DNA from 4 places in the Segeticoccus rhizosphaerae genome. Region 1 is predicted to be linked to each of the others. Evidence: riboswitches for the same ligand, from Rfam matches in the RefSeq annotation. Region 1 holds a riboswitch; each other region holds the start of a gene.

What was found. A riboswitch is a leader RNA that binds a small molecule or an ion and turns the genes downstream of it on or off. The one in region 1 is predicted to bind S-adenosylmethionine.
Region 2: it holds a riboswitch for S-adenosylmethionine, as region 1 does, so the genes downstream of both, FCN22_RS07080 (OsmC family protein) here and metX (homoserine O-acetyltransferase MetX) in region 1, are expected to answer to the same signal.
Region 3: it holds a riboswitch for S-adenosylmethionine, as region 1 does, so the genes downstream of both, FCN22_RS10485 (aminotransferase class V-fold PLP-dependent enzyme) here and metX (homoserine O-acetyltransferase MetX) in region 1, are expected to answer to the same signal.
Region 4: it holds a riboswitch for S-adenosylmethionine, as region 1 does, so the genes downstream of both, FCN22_RS19670 (OsmC family protein) here and metX (homoserine O-acetyltransferase MetX) in region 1, are expected to answer to the same signal.

Annotation. Positions count from the first base shown of each region.
Region 1 covers NZ_SWMA01000003.1:121,620-125,899, reverse strand. Annotated here, with positions in the region: gene FCN22_RS03455 (RNA polymerase sigma factor) at 1-325, opposite strand, end outside; gene FCN22_RS03450 (universal stress protein) at 542-943, opposite strand; gene metX (homoserine O-acetyltransferase MetX) at 1,043-2,188, opposite strand; SAM riboswitch class IV at 2,223-2,334, opposite strand; gene FCN22_RS03440 (DUF4192 domain-containing protein) at 2,426-3,496, opposite strand; gene FCN22_RS03435 (antitoxin) at 3,636-4,007, shown strand; gene FCN22_RS03430 (YkvA family protein) at 4,067-4,280, opposite strand, start outside.
Region 2 covers NZ_SWMA01000006.1:120,588-124,867, forward strand. Annotated here, with positions in the region: gene FCN22_RS07065 (MFS transporter) at 1-1,383, opposite strand, end outside; gene FCN22_RS07070 (peroxidase-related enzyme) at 1,469-2,047, opposite strand; gene FCN22_RS07075 (CsbD family protein) at 2,160-2,333, shown strand; SAM riboswitch class I at 2,484-2,614, shown strand; gene FCN22_RS07080 (OsmC family protein) at 2,824-3,306, shown strand; gene FCN22_RS07085 (dihydrolipoamide acetyltransferase family protein) at 3,411-4,280, opposite strand, start outside.
Region 3 covers NZ_SWMA01000012.1:66,731-71,010, forward strand. Annotated here, with positions in the region: gene FCN22_RS10480 (MFS transporter) at 1-901, opposite strand, end outside; gene FCN22_RS10485 (aminotransferase class V-fold PLP-dependent enzyme) at 1,059-2,588, opposite strand; SAM riboswitch class IV at 2,640-2,753, opposite strand; gene FCN22_RS21885 (hypothetical protein) at 2,940-3,119, opposite strand; gene FCN22_RS10490 (DNA translocase FtsK) at 3,112-4,280, shown strand, end outside.
Region 4 covers NZ_SWMA01000047.1:25,485-29,764, reverse strand. Annotated here, with positions in the region: gene FCN22_RS19675 (sodium:solute symporter family protein) at 1-1,329, opposite strand, end outside; gene FCN22_RS19670 (OsmC family protein) at 1,326-1,733, opposite strand; SAM riboswitch class I at 2,040-2,132, opposite strand; gene FCN22_RS19665 (ABC transporter ATP-binding protein) at 2,474-3,274, opposite strand; gene FCN22_RS19660 (ABC transporter ATP-binding protein) at 3,271-4,280, opposite strand, start outside.

The DNA.
Region 1 (4,280 bases):
CGCTGGCCTTGGCCGCGGCCTTCTTGGTCGTCGCGGCCGTCTTGGTGGAGGCCGTCGTGGTCTTGCGCGTGCTGGTCGCGGCGACGGCCCGGTGGGCGGTCGCGGGGTCGAGGGTCACCGCGATCCCCTGCTGCTCGAGCGCGCGCAGCACCACCTTCATCCGCTTCGGCGTCACCTCCGCGGCCACGAGCCCCTCACGCAGCTGCTCACTGTCGACCGATCCGCGGGTCGTGCCGAGACGAAGCAGGTCCTGCAGTGCGGGGTGGCCGAACTCGGCGGGCAGGGACTCAGCCGCAGCGGCGGAGGATGAGGGGGACTTCGACACAGGCGACACCGACTACCTTTCGTCGCACTGCGCGGCGCGGAGCGCGTGCGACATCACCGTGCCGGCTACGCGCCAGACACGATCAGATGATGGGGGGTGGATGGTCCCAGCGGCCTTCGGTTCCGACCGTTCGGCCGCAGGTTCCCTACCATTATAAAACCTTGGAGGGTGTGCTGTCTCCACGGACCCCGATGGAAGACGGTGACGCGCCTGCGGTCAGGCGTCGGCCTTGACGGCCAGGACGGGACACGGGGCATCGAGCAGGATCCGCTGAGCGTTGGAACCCAGGATCAGCTTGCCCACCGGGGTGCGCCGCCGCAGCCCGATGACGATGAACTCGGCATCCACCTCCTCGGCCACTGCGATGAGGTCCTCGGCCGGCTCGTTGCCGCGCACCAGCTGACGCACCTCGTGCTCGACTCCGACCTCATCCAGCTGGGCCTGCACCTGGCCGAGCTCCTGCTCGAACCGCTGGGCCTCCTGGCTGTCGAAATCTCGTCCGCCGCGATGGGAGTTGATGACGATCAGCTTGGTGCGGCGCAACTGGGACTCCTCCGCGGCACGGCGAAGCGCTGCACGTCCCTCCTTGGTCGGCACATATCCCACGACGACAGCCACTGGAACCCTCCTTGGTCGAGACGCGCGGCTCCTGCCACGCCGCAGACGCTACCGGATGGCACGGGTCGGCGCGTCGGGCTTGGCCGAAGGCTGGCCGACTCAGCCGGTCAGGGCCTCCCGCACGACGGCCCCGACCTGTGCGGTCTCGATGAGGAAGCCGTCGTGGCCGTGCGGCGACGTGATCAGTCGGTAGGTGCCCCGGTCGCCGGCCTCGACGATCTCGCGCGAGAGCCGCGCCGGGTAGAGGCGGTCGGAGTCGACGGCCGCGACGGTCAGCTCGCCGTCGAAGCGGCGCAGGGCCCGTCGCAGGCCGCCGCGACCACGTCCGACGTCGTGGGAGTTCATCGCCTCGGTGAGCACGAGATACGAGTTGGCGTCGAACCGGGACGCCAGCTTGCGGCCGTGGTGGTCGAGGTAGCTCTCGACCGCGTAGCGACCCCCACCACCGAGCGGCTGTTCTCCCCGTTGCGCCTCGCGGCCGAACCGATCGGCCAGCTCCACCTCGCTGCGGTAGGTGACGTGGGCGATGCGCCGCGCGAGCGCGAGCCCGCTGTCGGGGCCGTCGTGGCCGTAGTAGTCGCCGCCCCGGAAGTTCGGGTCCTGCCGGATGGCCAGCAGCTGCGGCTGGCACCAGGCGATCTGCTCGGCGGTGGCGTAGCCGGTGCTGGCGAGCACGATCGCTCGAGCCACCATCTCGGGATGGCTCACCGCCCACTCCAGCGCGCGCATCCCACCCATCGAGCCACCGACCACCCCGGCCCACCGGGTGACCCCGAGGGAGCGCGCCAGCGCCGCCTCGGCGCCGACCTGGTCACGGATGGTCAGGAACGGGAAGCGCCCGCCCCAGGACCGGCCGTCCGGGCCCACCGACCCGGGTCCGGTGGTGCCAGAGCACCCGCCCAGGACGTTGCTCGCGACGATGAAGAAGCGGTCGGTGTCCAGTGGGCGGCCGGGGCCGATGATGCCCTCCCACCACCCGGGCGTCGGCTGGCCCGGTCCGGCCGGACCCACGACGTGGCTGTCACCGGTCAGGGCATGCTCCACCAGCACAGCGTTGGTGCCGTCGGCGTCCAGGCTGCCCCACGTCTCGTAGGCGATCCGGACGTCGGGCAGCACCCCTCCGGCCTCGAGGGCCAGTCGCCCGACGTGCACCGTATGCCGGCCGGCCGGCTCCCTGGCACCGCTGGCCGGCAGGGGCGGTGCGCTCGGCGAGACCCGCGTTCGTGGGCGAATGGTGACGGTCACGGCGGCAGCTCCCGGGGTCCGAGGGGCCCGTCCGGGCCCGCGCTTGCCGACTCGGTCCGAGTCGGCCAGGTCATCACCCGGGGCACCCCACCGCGGAGGAGGGTTGCCGGCCAGCGAGCCGGGGCTTCGCGCTGGCGCTCATGACCTCCCCCGACTCTAACGACGACCCGGTCCCGCGGGGACCCCGTGTCCGCAACGTGGACGCCCCGCTCGCGCGGCTGGGGCCGCGGCTGCGGATCAGGCGGTCGCCGTCTCGGGACGGATGGACAGATCGACCATGCGCAGCAGCAGCAGCGCCAGTCGGTAGCTCGGATCCGACTCGAGGGCCTGCTCGAGGGCGAGCCTGGTCAAGGCGCCGTCGCCGCGCCACCAGGTGAAGCTGGCGAGCACGGTGAGCGGTGCCACCGCCCACTCGGGTGACAGGCAGCGGCACAGCTCGATCAGCCTGGCCTCGATCCGCTGCCGCGAGACCGCCTGCGTGAGGTCGTCTCCGGTCGGGACCGGTGGCAGTACGGCCCGGAGCTGCGCGACGACCTCTGGAGCGGCCCGGTCGAAGCCGAGGGTGCCGGGACACAACCAGGCGATCAACCCGTCGCGCAGGTCGATGTCGACCAGGGACACGGCCGCCATCGCCAGCTCCTCCGGTGTCAGCTCGGCGACCGGCACAGCCTCGTCGGAGTGATCGAGCAGGTGACCCCAGGCGCGCAGCTCCGCGAGGTCGTCGTCGTGCTGCTCTGCCGGCCGGTCGATCGAGTCCAGGCGCCGGTCCAGCCATCGGCTGGCCGCGGCATCCACGGCCCCGGCAAGCAACGGGCGCGCCGGGCGCAGCCACGCGGCCAGCGCGGCGCGATCCGCCACCGGTTGCTTCTCGCGGGCCACGAACTCGGCCACGGCGGCGACCTCGTCGGCACCGGGGACGGGACGACCCTGCGGCGGGCAGCAGTCGGCGCTGGTGCAGTCCAGGTCGTACCACCGCCCGTCCCTCACCACGAGCCGGTCGCGGACCCCGAGCCCCGCGTCGACGCAGGCGGTGCTCATGGCGTCGAGCGCCGGGCGCGAGGCTCCGTCGATCTTCTCGTACCCGATCAGCAGGACGTCCTGCGCTCCCGAGTCCAGCAGCGGCCCGAGCAGCTGCGCGACCGTCGGCCCCGCCTCCGCCGGCGGCGGCAGGTCGACCCGCGCCCGCAGCCCCAACCGGTTGCCGTGCAGGGCCACCACGACGAGGCTGTTCACCGGGTGGTAGCCGAGTTCGTAGGGCAGCACCGCGATGACGTCGGCGGGCCCCTTGACGTGAAGTGTTGTGGTCATCCCCCGACACTGGTCGGCGCCGGATTCACCGGAAAGGTCCGTGACGAATCTGTGGATGGTGCGCATACAGTCGGGGGGAAGGGGACGACCACGTCCCCGCCCGACGATCGGGCACCTCGGCACATGGACAGGAGTGACCATGAGTTTCTTGGACAAGGCCAAGCAGGCGTTCGGGACCGCGAAGGACAAGGCCGGCGAGCTGGCCACGGAACACGGAGACAAGATCGATTCCGCCATCGACAAGGGCGGCAGCTTCATCGACCAGAAGACCCACGGCAAGTACGCCGACAAGGTCGCCAAGGCGGGGTCGACGGCCAAGAACGCGGCCGACAAGCTCGCGGCCCAGAGCGAGGCGGGCGCGGACCGGGAGACGCCCGAGGCGCGGCCCGACCCCGAGGCGCCGCGCGCCGCGGCGGACCCGTCGCAGGCCGCTGGTCCCATCCCCGCCCCGGAGCCGGTCGACCCGCCGGAGCCGATCCGGCCGAAGGACCCGGGCACGCCCGGTCTGTAGCGGCGGGCCGCCCCCTGCCGGGCCTTCGGGGCAGCCGCCCAGGAGCGTGCGACGCGGGGTCAGCCGATCACGTCGCCGGGCACCACGTCCGGTGCCCGGCGATGTGGTCGCGTGCCCTCCCAGGCGAGGAAGTCCTCGGTGAGGTTGACGACGGTGACCGCGACCCAGCCGACCACGACCGCGTCGTCGCCGAGCCCGAACACGCCCAGCACCGCCTCGGGCATCAGATCGACCGGTGACACGACATACGCCACTGCCCCCAACAGGATGAGC
Region 2 (4,280 bases), on a different contig from region 1:
GGACCCGACGCGGCCGCCTGGCAGGCGACCCAGCACCGCAAGTGCGACCACCGCCAAAGCCAGCGCGACGGCCAGCGCGCCCACGAAGGGCCAGCGGCCCCCCGTGCCGACCAGCAGCCCGAAGGCCAGCCCGGCCGCTGCGATCGCCAGCGCCGAGCCGATGGCGTCGGCGATGGCGAGTGCCGAGCTGTTGAAGCCACGGTCGCGCTCGCTCGAGAGCGCCAGCATGCTGGTCGACAGCCGTGGATAGGTCAGGCCCATGCCGAAGCCACCCAGGGTCCAGCCGACCACGGCCACGAGCGCCGGAAGTCCGACGATGGTCGTCACCCACGTGTTCGCGATCGCGATGGAGACGAGCACCGCGCCGATGCTCACCGCGCGTCGGTGGGTGAGCTGCACGGCATACCGGCCCTGGATCGCTGAGCCGACCGACCAGGCGAGCGCGCCTGCGGTCAGCGCCAGTCCGGCGACCGACGGCGTCCACCGGTAGTGCCTGGTCAGGAGGTAGGGCAGGTAGACCTCGGCGCTGCCGAAGGCACCGCCCACCAGACCTCGCAGCAGGATCACGGTCGGCAGACCGGCCGCCGCCCGCAGGGTGTGGCGGGGGAGCAGGGGCCGGAGCGCCAGCAGGGCCAGCGCGGCCGCAGCCATCGTGCAGATCCACCGCAGGGCGGTCGGCAGCGGCGAGACGAGGTCGACGGCGAGCACCGCGCCGGCGGCGATGGCCGACCAGGACAGGCGCTTGAGGCTCCACGGGACGTCTGTCGCCGGCGCCGGGCGGCCCACCATGCGCAAGGCAGGGAGCACCATGATCATCGCGGGTACCACGAGCACGATGACGCCGAGGAAGACCCACTGCCAGCCGATGTACTGCGCGACGAGCCCTGCTGCGAAGGGTCCGATGAGCGAGGGAATCACCCAGGCCGCAGCGAATCCCGCGAAGATGCTCGGATGCAGGCGGGCGGGATAGATCTGCGCGAGCATGACGTAGAGCGCCACCGTCAGGCCGCCCCCACCCAGTCCGTGGACGAGGCGTCCCACCACCAGCATCGGCATCGTGTGCGACAGGCCGGCCAGCAGCAGCCCCGTGGCGAAGAGACCGACGGCCGTGAACAGCGGGGGAGTGGGGCCGGCGCGGTCCGACCAGTTTCCCGCGAGCACCATGCCGATGACGCCGACGGCGAGCGGCCCCGCGAACGCGAGTGCGTAGAGGGACGCGCCGTCGAGCTCCCGGCTGATGGTCGGCATGACGGTGGTGACCGCCAGGGCCTCGAAGGCAGCGAGGAACACCAGCGCACACATGCCGATGGTGATCCAACGGAAGCGTGCGCCGAGCACTCTGTCCACCGGGTGGTCCGGTGCGAGCGCGGGATCGGTCAGCACAGGGGGACTGTAGAGCCTCAACCGGACTTGAGGTCAATCAGTTTGCGCCCTCCCGCAACGGTGGCGGGCCCCGTCGCCGGCGACGCTACTTCTTCTCCCGGGGGACCCGCCCCATGAGGTAGAACTCCGGATTCGGCATCGTGCGGGTGACGCTGGCCACCCGGTTGCTCAGCCCGAAGAACGCGGTGATGGCGGCGATGTCCCACGCGTCCTCGTCGTCCAGCCCGTGTTCGCGCAGGGCCGCGAAGTCGGCGTCCCCGACGTCGTGACTGTGGGTGTTGACCTTGTGCGCGAAATCGAGCACCGCGTGCTGTCTCGGCGTGATGTCGGCGGTGTGGTGGTTGACCGCGACCTGGTCGGCGACGAGAGGTTTCTTCTCGAAGATCCGCAGCAGCGCACCGTGCGCGACAACGCAGTAGGTGCACCGGTTGATGCCGGAGATGCTGACCACGATCATCTCGCGGTCGCCCTTGGTCAGGTGCGATTCCTCTCTCTCCATGAGCGCGTCGTGGTAGGCGAAGAATGCGCGGAACTCTGCGGGACGGCGGGCGAGCAGCAGGAAGACGTTGGGGACGAAGCCCGACTTCTCCTGCACCTGGAGGATGGCCTCCCGGATGTCGTCAGGGACGTCGGAGAGCTGGGCGGGAGGAAACCGTGTGGACATGGCTCGATGGTGCCACTTCCCGCTGCGAAGATCGGCGCCCCACAAGGGGTGTACGACCGCGTCGGCTGGGTACTGTGCGGGCAGGCGAGACACGCCGAGGAGGAGGCTCGACATGGGACTCAGCGACAAGATGAAGCACTCTGCGGAAGACGCGAAGGGCAAGGTCAAGGAAGGTACCGGTAAGGCCACCGACGACGAGCAGCTCGAGGCCGAGGGTCAGACGGACCAGACCTCTGCGAAGGTCAAGAAGGTCGGTGACGACGTCAAGGACGTCTTCAACAAGTGACGACGGCCCGCCCGGCGCCCCACCCACGGGACGTCGGGCGGAGTTGTGCCCGGTCAGCCGTGCTCCGCGGAGCACGGCTGTCTCATTCTGTGGCCATCGAGTGCGCGAGCTCTACGTGCGTCGGTAATCTCCTGTGCTACAACCGAATACCGCTCATCCCGAGGGGCAGAGGGAACGGCCCGCTGAAGCCCCGGCAACCCGACCGCATGCTGGTCGGCCTCCACCGGAGGCCAGCGGTCGACAGGTGCCACGTCCGTCCCGCACTGCGGGAGAGATGAGGAAGACCACATCATGTCCCACACGATCGCCCTGCTGCTGACGCGTCGACGCCACGTCGACCTCTCTCGCGTCACCAGCAGCAGTTGTCGCCACTGACCGCCCGAGCGCCCTTGCGGCCCACGCGAGCCGACGCAGGTCGGTGACGCCCCCAATTCACAGCACGAATGGCACGCGGTATGCCGCTGCGTCGCCCTGCCCGGAGAGAGGCACCATGACCACCACGACCACCACCACGACCACCCACGAGCCCCAGCTCATCCACCCCGAGGTGCTCGCCAGCCATGTGTCGGGAACACCCACCGAGGTGTCCGTCCGGGCTGGCCGCCACGCCTTCACGATCGACGAACCGTCCACCCTCGGCGGCACGGACCTCGGCGCGAACCCCGTGGAGCACCTGCTGGCGGCGCTCGGCTCCTGCCAGGTGATCACCTTCCAGGTCTGGGCCGCCCAGCTGGGCATCACCGTGGACGACGTCGACGTGACGTTGACCGGTGAACTCGACCTGCGCGGCTTCTTGGGGCTGGATGACGAGGTGCGACCCGGGTTCTCGTCGGTCGACGTCTCGGTGCAGCTCACCGGGCCGGAGAGCCCCGAGCGCTACCAGGAACTCATCGACGCGGTCGAGAAGCACTGCCCGGTGCTGGACAGCCTCGCCGGCACGGTCCCCGTGCGCTCCACCTACGCGACCGCCTGAAGCCTTCGTAGCCCACCGCACCGGCGCCTTCCCGGCAGCGACGCGTGGTCGTGGCCGGGAAGGTGCCCTGCGGTCCTGCTCCGGATCGTCCTCGTGGCAGGCCGTCAGGTGACGATCCGCAGCGGCTGCTCGAGCAGGCGGACCAGGTCGCGCAGGAACCTCGCGCCGGTGGCGCCGTCGAGGACGCGGTGGTCGACGGTCAGGTTCAATCGCATGATGGTGGTGGTGCTGAGCTCGCCGTCCTTCAGCACCGGTGCCGGGGCCCCGGCGCCGACGGCGAGGATGGCTGCCTCGGGCGGGTTGATCACGGCGGTGAACTCGGTGATGCCGAACATCCCAAGGTTGCTCACCGTGAAGGTGCCACCGGTGAACTCGTCGAGCTTGAGCTTGCCGGCACGGGCGCGGTCCCCGAGGTCGTGCGCCTCTTCGGCGATCTCCCGGAGCGTCTTGCGGTCCGCATCCGTGACGACCGGGACGATGAGACCGTCCTCGATGGCGACCGCGATGCCCACGTTGACGTGACCCCGCCGGATGATGTGGTCGCCGGCCCACGCAGCGTTGACCTCCGGGTGGGATCGCAGGGCCACTGCGCACGCACGCACCAGCAGGTCGGTCACGCTGACCCGGACCCCGTCGTCGGTGAGCTGCTCGTTGAGCTGTTTGCGGAAGGCGAGCAGGGCGGTCAGGTCGACCGGCATGGTTAGGTGGAAGTGTGGCGCGGCGGCGCTCTCGGTCAGCCGCTGTGCGGTGACGCGACGCATCTGGCTGAGGGGCACCGTCTCGTCGTCGGGGCCAGCGGTGGGGGCAGGCCCGGAGGGTGTAGAGGGTGCGGAGGGTGCAGGCGTCGACGTCGCAGGTGCCGGTGCGGTGGCGTCCTCGCCAGCCCCCTGACCGGTGAGGACCGTGTCCAGGTCGGCCCTGACGATCCGGCCGCCGGGGCCGGACCCCCGAACGGTGGTGAGGTCGATGCCGCG
Region 3 (4,280 bases), on a different contig from region 1:
AGGCGAACACCGCAAGGCTCGTGGTGCGGTCGCGGAACAGCCGCAGCGGGATGATCGGCTCGGCGACCTTGGTCTCGGCGTAGACGAACGCCGCCAGGAGGAGCAGGCCGAGCGTGAGCAGCACCGCAGTGGTGGCCGAGACCCAGGCGAACTGGGTGCCGGCGAGTGAGACCCAGATCAGGAGGGCGGAGACCCCGGCGGTGATCAGGGTGGCGCCGAGGTAGTCGATGGAGGCCTCGCGCTTGATCGTCGGCAGGTGCAGCGTCTTCTGCAGGACCACGAAGGCCACGACGGCGATCGGGATGCCCACGTAGAAGCACCAGCGCCAGGCCTGCCCCTCCATGTAGCCGGGCAGGAAGCTCCCGAGCCACTTCGCGTCCACCAGGAGGCCGCCGATCAGCGGGCCGCTGACGGTGGCCATCGCGAAGACGGCACCGAGGTAGCCGAAGTACTTGCCCCGGTCGCGTGGCGTCACCATGCTCGCGATGACGATCTGCACCAGCGCGGTGAGGCCGCCCATGCCGACGCCCTGCAGCAGCCGAGCGCCGATCAGCGCGCCCATGTCGGGGGCGATCCCGGCGATGACCGAACCGGCCATGAAGATGACCAGGGTCAGCTGGGTCAGCAGCTTCTTGCTGAACAGGTCGGCGAGCTTGCCCCAGATCGGCGTGGTCGCGGTCATCGCGAGCAGCGAGGCAACCACCACCCAGGTGTAGCCCGCCTCGCTGCCGTGCAGGTCGGCCACGATCCGGGGGAGCGCGGTCGACACCACGGTCGAGGACAACATGGCGACGAACATGGCCAGCAGTAGGCCGGAGAGGGCGTAGAGGACCTCCCGGTGGCTCATCGGCACGGAGGCGCCGGGCGGCCGGGTGGGTGGGGCTTGGGTGGTGGTACTCATGCAGCGGTTCCTCGAGGAGTGGTCAAGCACGTTGGTTGCCGTCGGCAACAATATACAAGTTGCTTGCTGCATGCAAATAAAAAGCCGTTTCCCTCGTTGCTGGCGATCGGCGTCACATATGACGCCGATCGCCAGCAACAGTGGGTGGTCTAGGGGGTCACCAGGGGCGAGGCAGGGTGAGGTCGCGTGGGTCCGCGACCGGCGTCCACCCCTCGGCGGTCAGCTCGTAGTCGAACTCCGGGCCGTCCGCGGCGATCGAGGCGACCGCTGCCACCAGCCGCTGCACGTGTTCCCGCGTCGTCGCCAGGCCGAGACTGGCGCGCACAGCGGTCGGCGGAGCGTCAGGGCCGGCGTCCCCGAGCAGCTCGTCGACGAGCGGGTGTGCGCAGAACCGGCCGTCCCGCACGCCGATGCCGTGCTCCGCCGACAGGGCCGCCGAGACCAGGGCGCTGTCCACGCCGTCGATGGTGAACGCCACGACGCCGACGCGGGGGTGATCGTCGCCGAAGACGGAGTAGGTCCGTACCCCGGCGATGCCGCCCAGCCCGGCCTGCAGCGCGGCGGCCAGCTCGGCCTCATGCGCCTCGACCACGTCCCGCTCGCGGCGCAGCGTGGCGCATGCGGCCGCCAGCGCGACCGCGCCGAGCACGTTGGGAGTGCCGCCCTCGTGCCGTGCGGGCCCCTCGTGCCAGACCACCCCGCCCGGGGTGACGGCCGCGGTGGCGCCGCCACCACGCAGGTAGGGGGCGGCCGAGTCCAGCCAGTCGGCGCGCCCCACCAGGGCGCCCGAGCCGTAGGGCGCGTAGAGCTTGTGGCCGGACAGTGCCAGGTAGTCGACGTCGAGGGCTGTGAGGTCGACCCGGCGGTGGGGCGCCAGCTGCGCGGCGTCGAGGGCCACGCGCGCGTCATACCTGCGGGCGACCGTGACCAGCTCCTCGACGGGCCACAGCTCGCCGGTGACGTTGGAGGCGCCGGTGACGACGACGAGTCGCGGCCTGCCGTCGTCGGACTCGGCCAGCGCCCCGTCGAGCAGGGCGACGGCGTCCGCGGCGCTCGCGGGCACCGGCAGCCGCACGGTCCGCGAGGAGGGCCAGGGCAGCAACGCGGCGTGGTGCTCCGACTCGAAGACGAAGGTCGTCGTGCGCGAGGGCAGGCACCGCGCCAGCAGGTTGAGGGCGTCCGTGGTGTTGCGGGTGAACACCACCTCGTCGCCGGGCCGCGCGCCCACGAACTCGGCCACCTCCTCGCGCGCCGCCTCGAACCACCCGGTCGTGATCCGCGAGGTGTAGCCGGTGCCGCGGTGCACCGAGGAGTAGGTGCGCAGGGCGGTGTCCACGGCGTGCTTGACCGACTCGAGCGCGGGTGTCGACGCGGCGTGGTCGAAGTTGGCGTAGTCGACGACCGTGCGGTGCAGCGTGGGCACGCCGAGGTTCTCTGCGACGGTGCGGGGTGGGGCCAGGACCGCCGGTGCCTGGGGACGGGCGCTCTCACGACCCTGCGGAGTCGAGGGTGAGGACCGCTCCGCGGGCGCAGGTCCGGTGGGTGGGATCGGCACGGAGCGCAGCCGATGGGGTGGCTCAGGCGCCGGTCGGCTGCCCGCTCCGGGCATAGCGGGCACCGGAGGCACCGCCCAGCCGTAGGTGGGCGGCGTATCGGCGGTGCGGCGGGTCAGGCTCGCGATCGACATACGGGCTGCTCCTGTCGGTCCAGTGTTTGGGTCGGACCTGCGACGGGCGCCGGTCCGCGCTTGCCGCCTGCTGGTGCAGGACGGCCGGGTCGTCACCCGGAGCACCCCACCGCGGAGGAGGGTTGCCGACCAGCGAGCCGGGGCTTGACGCTGGCACTCATGACCTGTGCAGGAAACTACCGCTTCGGGGGCCGCGGTGCCCACCACCTGAGCGGTCATCTCAGATGTCGAGACGTTCAGGCACGGGAAGGGCCCATCCGACGCTTGCCGGGTCCGACCGGTGACCTGTGGTGCGCGTGTGACACGTGATCCGAGGGTGACTATCGCGTAGCCTGCGACAGTGGCGACACGTCAGTCCTCCTCCACGGCCCGCTCGAAGTCCTCGAGTCGCCGCACCTCGTCGCGCCCGGCCGCCGGGCGCCCGAGCACGCGCAAGACCCCGGCCCGGGCCTCGGCCAAGGGCCGGTCGAGAGCCAGGGGTGGCGGCCTGCCGCTGCCGTTGCGTGCCGTCCGAGGCACCTGGATGGGCATGGCGCACGTCGCGGGCGGCGCGGTCCGCCGGGTCGGCACGAGCGCGCGCGACCTCGAGCCGGAGCACCGTCGCGACGGGATCGGCTTCGCCCTCATCGGGCTGGCGGTCGTGGTCGCGGCCCGCGAGTGGTGGGGTCTGACAGGAGTCGTCGGCGACATCATCCACGCGATCGTCGCGGGCACCTTCGGACGCGTCGCGTTTGCCCTGCCGATCGCCCTGCTGCTGCTCGGCCTTCGCCTGCTGCGCGCGCCCGGCGACGCCACGTCCAACAACCGCGTGACCATCGGCACGACCGCCCTGGCCTTCGCCACCTGCGGGCTGGTGCACATCGCCCAGGGCCTGCCCAGTCCGCCCGACGGGGCTGCCGCCATGCGCGACGCGGGCGGCATCATCGGCTGGCTGGCCTCGAGCCCCGTGGCCGCCGCCGTGCACACGTGGGGCGCCGTCGTGCTGCTCTGCCTGCTCGGTCTTTTCGGCATCCTCGTCATCACCGCCACCCCCGTGCACCAGATCCCGGCTCGGCTGCGTGAGGCCCGCGACCGGCTCTTCCACCACCCGGGGACCCAGGCATCCGACGAGACGGCACACCCCGAGGGCGAGGAGCAGCCCGCGCCCAAGCGTCGCTCGCGCCGCCGGGCCGACCCCGACCTGGTGGGCGGCCCCGAGGGATTCGTCGGCGACGAGGCGTTCGAGCAGGCCGCGGTGGTCGACGCCGACGGCAACGCCGTGGGCGACTCGCGGGGCAAGGGCCCCCGCCCCGGGGAGAAGCGACCCACCGCGCCCGGCGTGCTGGCGCCGAGTGCTGCCGATCCCCCGCCCTCGACCGATGCCACCGACCCTCCCGGCCCGGGCCAGGTCCACGACAAGGGCGGCCTCGAGGCGCCCCCGACGACCCCGCTGCCGCAGCGGGTGGAGCAGCTGGCGCTGGCCGGGGACGTCACCTACACGCTGCCCGACAACACCTTGCTGACCGCCGGCCCGCCGCACAAGAAGCGGTCGGCCGTCAACGACCACGTGGTGGAGGCACTCACCGGGGTCCTCGACCAGTTCGACATCGACGCCCAGGTGACCGGCTTCATGCGCGGCCCGACCGTGACTCGCTACGAGGTCGAGCTCGGTCGCGGCACCAAGGTCGAGCGGGTCACGGCGCTGTCCAGGAA
Region 4 (4,280 bases), on a different contig from region 1:
TACGGGGTGGATGCCGAGGTAGAACTGGTCGGGCTGCCAGCCTCCGAGTTGGTACCAGGTCAATCCGGTGAGGAAGCCGCAGCTCATGGCGGCGAGGACGGCGCGGCGGGTGGCGACCGGCCAGAAGAGCGCGCCGAGGACGGGGGCGAGGGTGGCCCCGTTGCGCAGGGTCCAGGCCAGGACGTTCCACCAGGCCGACTGCTCGGTGCGCAGGAAGCCGAAGGTGATCATCAGGGCGGTGAGCAGGACCAGCGACCAGCGGGTGTACCGCACTTGGTCGTCCTCGGTGGCTTGGGGCCGGATGGCCCGGCCGACGTCGCGGCCCAGGCTGGTGGCGCCGGAGAACTGGCATGGGCCGCCCCAGCCGAGGGCGCAGGCCCAGATGCCCAGGCAGAACACGGCAGTGAGCGGGGCGGGTAGCACTTGGGCGATGTAGAGGGGGACGGCGACCAGGCCGAGTGTCTGGTCGGGCACCACGAGGGCGGCGGCGAGGCCGAACACGACACCCAGGAGGATGAAGGGCGTGCCGAATCCGACGGCGTACACCAGGCCCTTGCGGCCCTCCTCGGGCGTGCGGCAGGACAGCGCCATCTGCAGCGCCGCTTGGGCCAGGATGACGTTGACGATGAACGTGCCGAACCATGCCACCACCAGCGGTAGCCCCACCCCGGACCAGTCGAACAGTGCTGGCTGAGATGCGGACAGGTCTGCCAGCCCGCTGAATCCGGGCTTGATGAGGAAGGCGGCCGCACCGAGCGCGAGCATCAGGGCGAAGACCACGCAGTTGGCTGTCTGGGTGAAGGCGATCGACCACATGCCTCCTGACCACAGGTAGAACAGCAGCAGGAGGGCGGTGCACACGATGGCCACCTGGATCGAGAGGCCGGTGAACGCGTGCAGCGCGGACGCGAAGGCGATGGCCGTGGCGACCGACCACATCGGGAAGGTGAACGCGGTGATCGCGCCGCCGACGCCGAGCGCGAGCCGGCCGTACCGGTCGCCGATCAGGCCGGAGATGGTCACCACCATCCGCTCCCGGAACGGCACGACCAGTAGCCCGGCGATGAGCAGGACCTGCACGGACTCCGCGACGCCGTACCAGATTGCTGACACGCCGGTGTGGTAGCTGAGCTCGAGGATGGCGATGAACGAGGAGCCCGAGAACAGGCCGGTGATGCAGAACGCGACTGTCAGCGGCCGGAACCGTCGACCACCGGCGAAGAAGTCGCGGCCGGCCGACTCGCGGCGGCGGGCGACGCGTCCCGCGCCGACCAGGAAGAGGGTGTAGGCCAGAGCCAGTCCGATCGTCCAGGCGCCGACGCCGGTCATCGCGCGTCCTCCACGACGGACCAGTCCTGGGTGATGGGTACGCCGGCGTCCTTGACCAGGTTGAACGCGGGGCAACGGCGTTCCACTTCGTCCTGCAGCCCGGGCAGCGCGTCCGGGTCGTCCAGCCCGAACCGGGCCCGCACCACCAGATCACGGAAGTGGGGGCTGACATCGGCAGTCCCGTGGAAGCCGCGGGTGTCCATGGTGGCCTCGATCCCGATGTCCAGCGCGGTGACGTGAAGCTGCTGTTCGGCGGCGACGGTCTCGACGACCACGGCGAGGCAGCCGGCGAGCGCGGCGACCACATACTCCATCGGGCTCGGGGCACTGTCATCTCCGCCCGCGGGAGCCGGCTCGGCGGTGTGGAAGGGATCGAGGTCGCGGACCTGGTGACGGGTCCGCATGGTTCCCTCCCAGCTGCTGTGGGTGCGGATCCGCTTCAACTGAGGACGGTCGGAACGTGTGGCAGACGGCGTGGTGGATGTGGACACAGGAAGACTCCGGGCAGGTCGAGGCGCCAAGGCATGGCCTGGTGCCAAAAGGGTGGGGGAGGGTGCGTGCCCTCGCGTGGGTCGAGCGGGTTTCAGCGGTGCAGCTGGCGAGGGCGACAGCGGTCTGCCGTCACCCGGCACAGATCGACGTGCCGGCGCGCGTAGAACCGGGCGGTGCGGCCGGGAGCGGCGTGCCGTGACGGCGCTGAATACATCGATCCTCCATCGGTCCTGGCGTTAGCACCCTCACCCGATTTCGGGGGGTTGCTGCAGCTTCGATGAGCCAGGTCTCTCAACTGCTCTGGATAGGCGCGGCCAACCTAACAGCCTCATCCGCCCGAAAGCCAACGTGTTCACCAGATGGACGGCAAGCGACGAGTAGCAAATCAAGCGGCCCCGCCTCCATCCGGATCGCTAACCGGGAGCGGTTCCGGTCGCATCAGGCCGACCGGGACGGAACCCGCATGTGTTGCAGGCCGCGCGCTGCCACCTGAGGCGCCGACAGTTCAGAGCATTCTGGCGTTGGTGTCGAACGTCAGGAGCCCGACATCCGTGACGCGTGTCTGACCACGAAGGCACGGTTGCCGATGCGCCAGAGCCCCTCTCCCTGTTGCAGGTTGCGTTCTTCAGACTGTTCGGTCAGTTCAGCGGGATTAGCGGCTGTCCGTGTTGTGGCCTTGCTGTGCCTTGAGACGGGGGATGGCGCTCAAGAGTGTTCGTGTGTAGGACGTCTGCGGCGACTCGAACAAGTCGGCGCACGACTGCTCCTCGACGATCTCGCCGCGGTAGATGACGCTCACCCGGTCGCACAGGGTACGGATGATGGACAGGTCGTGCGAGATGAAGAGGATGGAGAGGCCGAAGTCGTGTCTCAGGTCGCTGAGTAGGTTGACGATGCCGGCTTGCACGGACACGTCCAAGGCAGCGACCGGTTCGTCCGCGACCAACAACTGCGGGTTGATGGACAGTGCCCGCGCGATCGCCACCCGTTGGCGCTGCCCACCCGACATGCCCGCAGGCCGAGAGCCGAGCACGGACTCGGGTAGCCGCACCATCTCCATCAGCTCGCGGCACCTGTTGTCGATTGCCTGACCACGTAGTTCCGAGTGTCGTCGAATCATCTCCACGAGCGTCGATCTGATGCTCATGCGTGGGTCAAGTGAGCCGTAGGGATCTTGGAAGACCATCTGGATCTGGCGCCTGTCTTCACTCCTGCGCCTACGGTGGAGCACACGACCGTCGAACGTGATCCTTCCGGAGTCCACAGGCTGAAGGCCGACGACGGCGCGCGCGATGGTGGATTTTCCGGAGCCGGACTCTCCGACCAGGCCAATGATCTGACCGCGGCCGACGTCGAGAGACGCATTCTTGACCGCGTAGAAGCTGTCCTTGCCTCGCTTCTGTTTGAAGCTCACGACCAGGTCGCTGCACTGCAGCAGGGGGTCGGCCGTCATGGAGCGCCCTCCTCAGGACGGTCGAGCTGCAGGTGTTCGCGGATGGCGTCGGGTGGAGGTTTGCTACCGACCTGGTGCAAGCAGTGGACCTCACGCCCGGGGATGTCGGACATGTCGGGAATGGGCGCCACGACGCAGTCATCCTGTCGATATTCGCAGCGTGGGGCGAACGGGCAGCCGCTCATCTGGTGGTTTAGCGCCGGTGCGCTGCCCGGGATGGAGTAGAGGCGGCGGCTGATCTGGTCGATGTCGGGGGTGGAGTGCAACAGGGCCTCGGTATAGGGGTGCCGCGGATGGTCGAGGATCGCTCGAAGGTCGTTGGAGCCCTCCATGACGCGACCGGCGTACAGGACCGTCAGGGAATCGCACAGCTGGGCCACCACCGCGAGATCGTGAGTGACGTACAGCAGGCTGGCACCCAAGTCGTCCCGTAGGCGAGTGAACAGTCGCAGGATCTGCTTCTGCACGGTCACGTCGAGTGCTGTCGTAGGCTCGTCGCACAGCAGCAGTTTCGGCCTGCCTGCGACTGCGGCCGCGATCATGACTCGCTGCTTCAAACCCCCGGACAGCTCGAACGGGTAGGCATCGATCTTGGTCTCCGCGTCGTCGATGCCTGCTTGCTGCATGAGCTCGAGTGCGTACTTGCGTGCCTGTCTCTTGCGCATGCGGTCCTTGCGCATGACCGCATCGACGATCTGTTCGCCGACCGGGATGACCGGGTTCAGCGCTACCGCGGGCTCCTGGAAGATCATCGAGATCTTGGAACCCCGCAACTTCACGAGCCGCTTGGCGGTCGTTGCATGCTTGGAGCCTCCGAAGATGAACTCCTCGTCGTCGAAGACCATCCTTCCCGAGGTGACCTGGACGTTTGGCGGCAGTAGACCGAGGATCGCTCGTAGCGTGAGGCTCTTGCCTGATCCGGACTCACCAACCAAGCCGCGGGCCTCTCCCGGGTCGAGTGAGAACGACACGTCCTTGAGGGCGGTCAGACGCTGACCCTCGATCG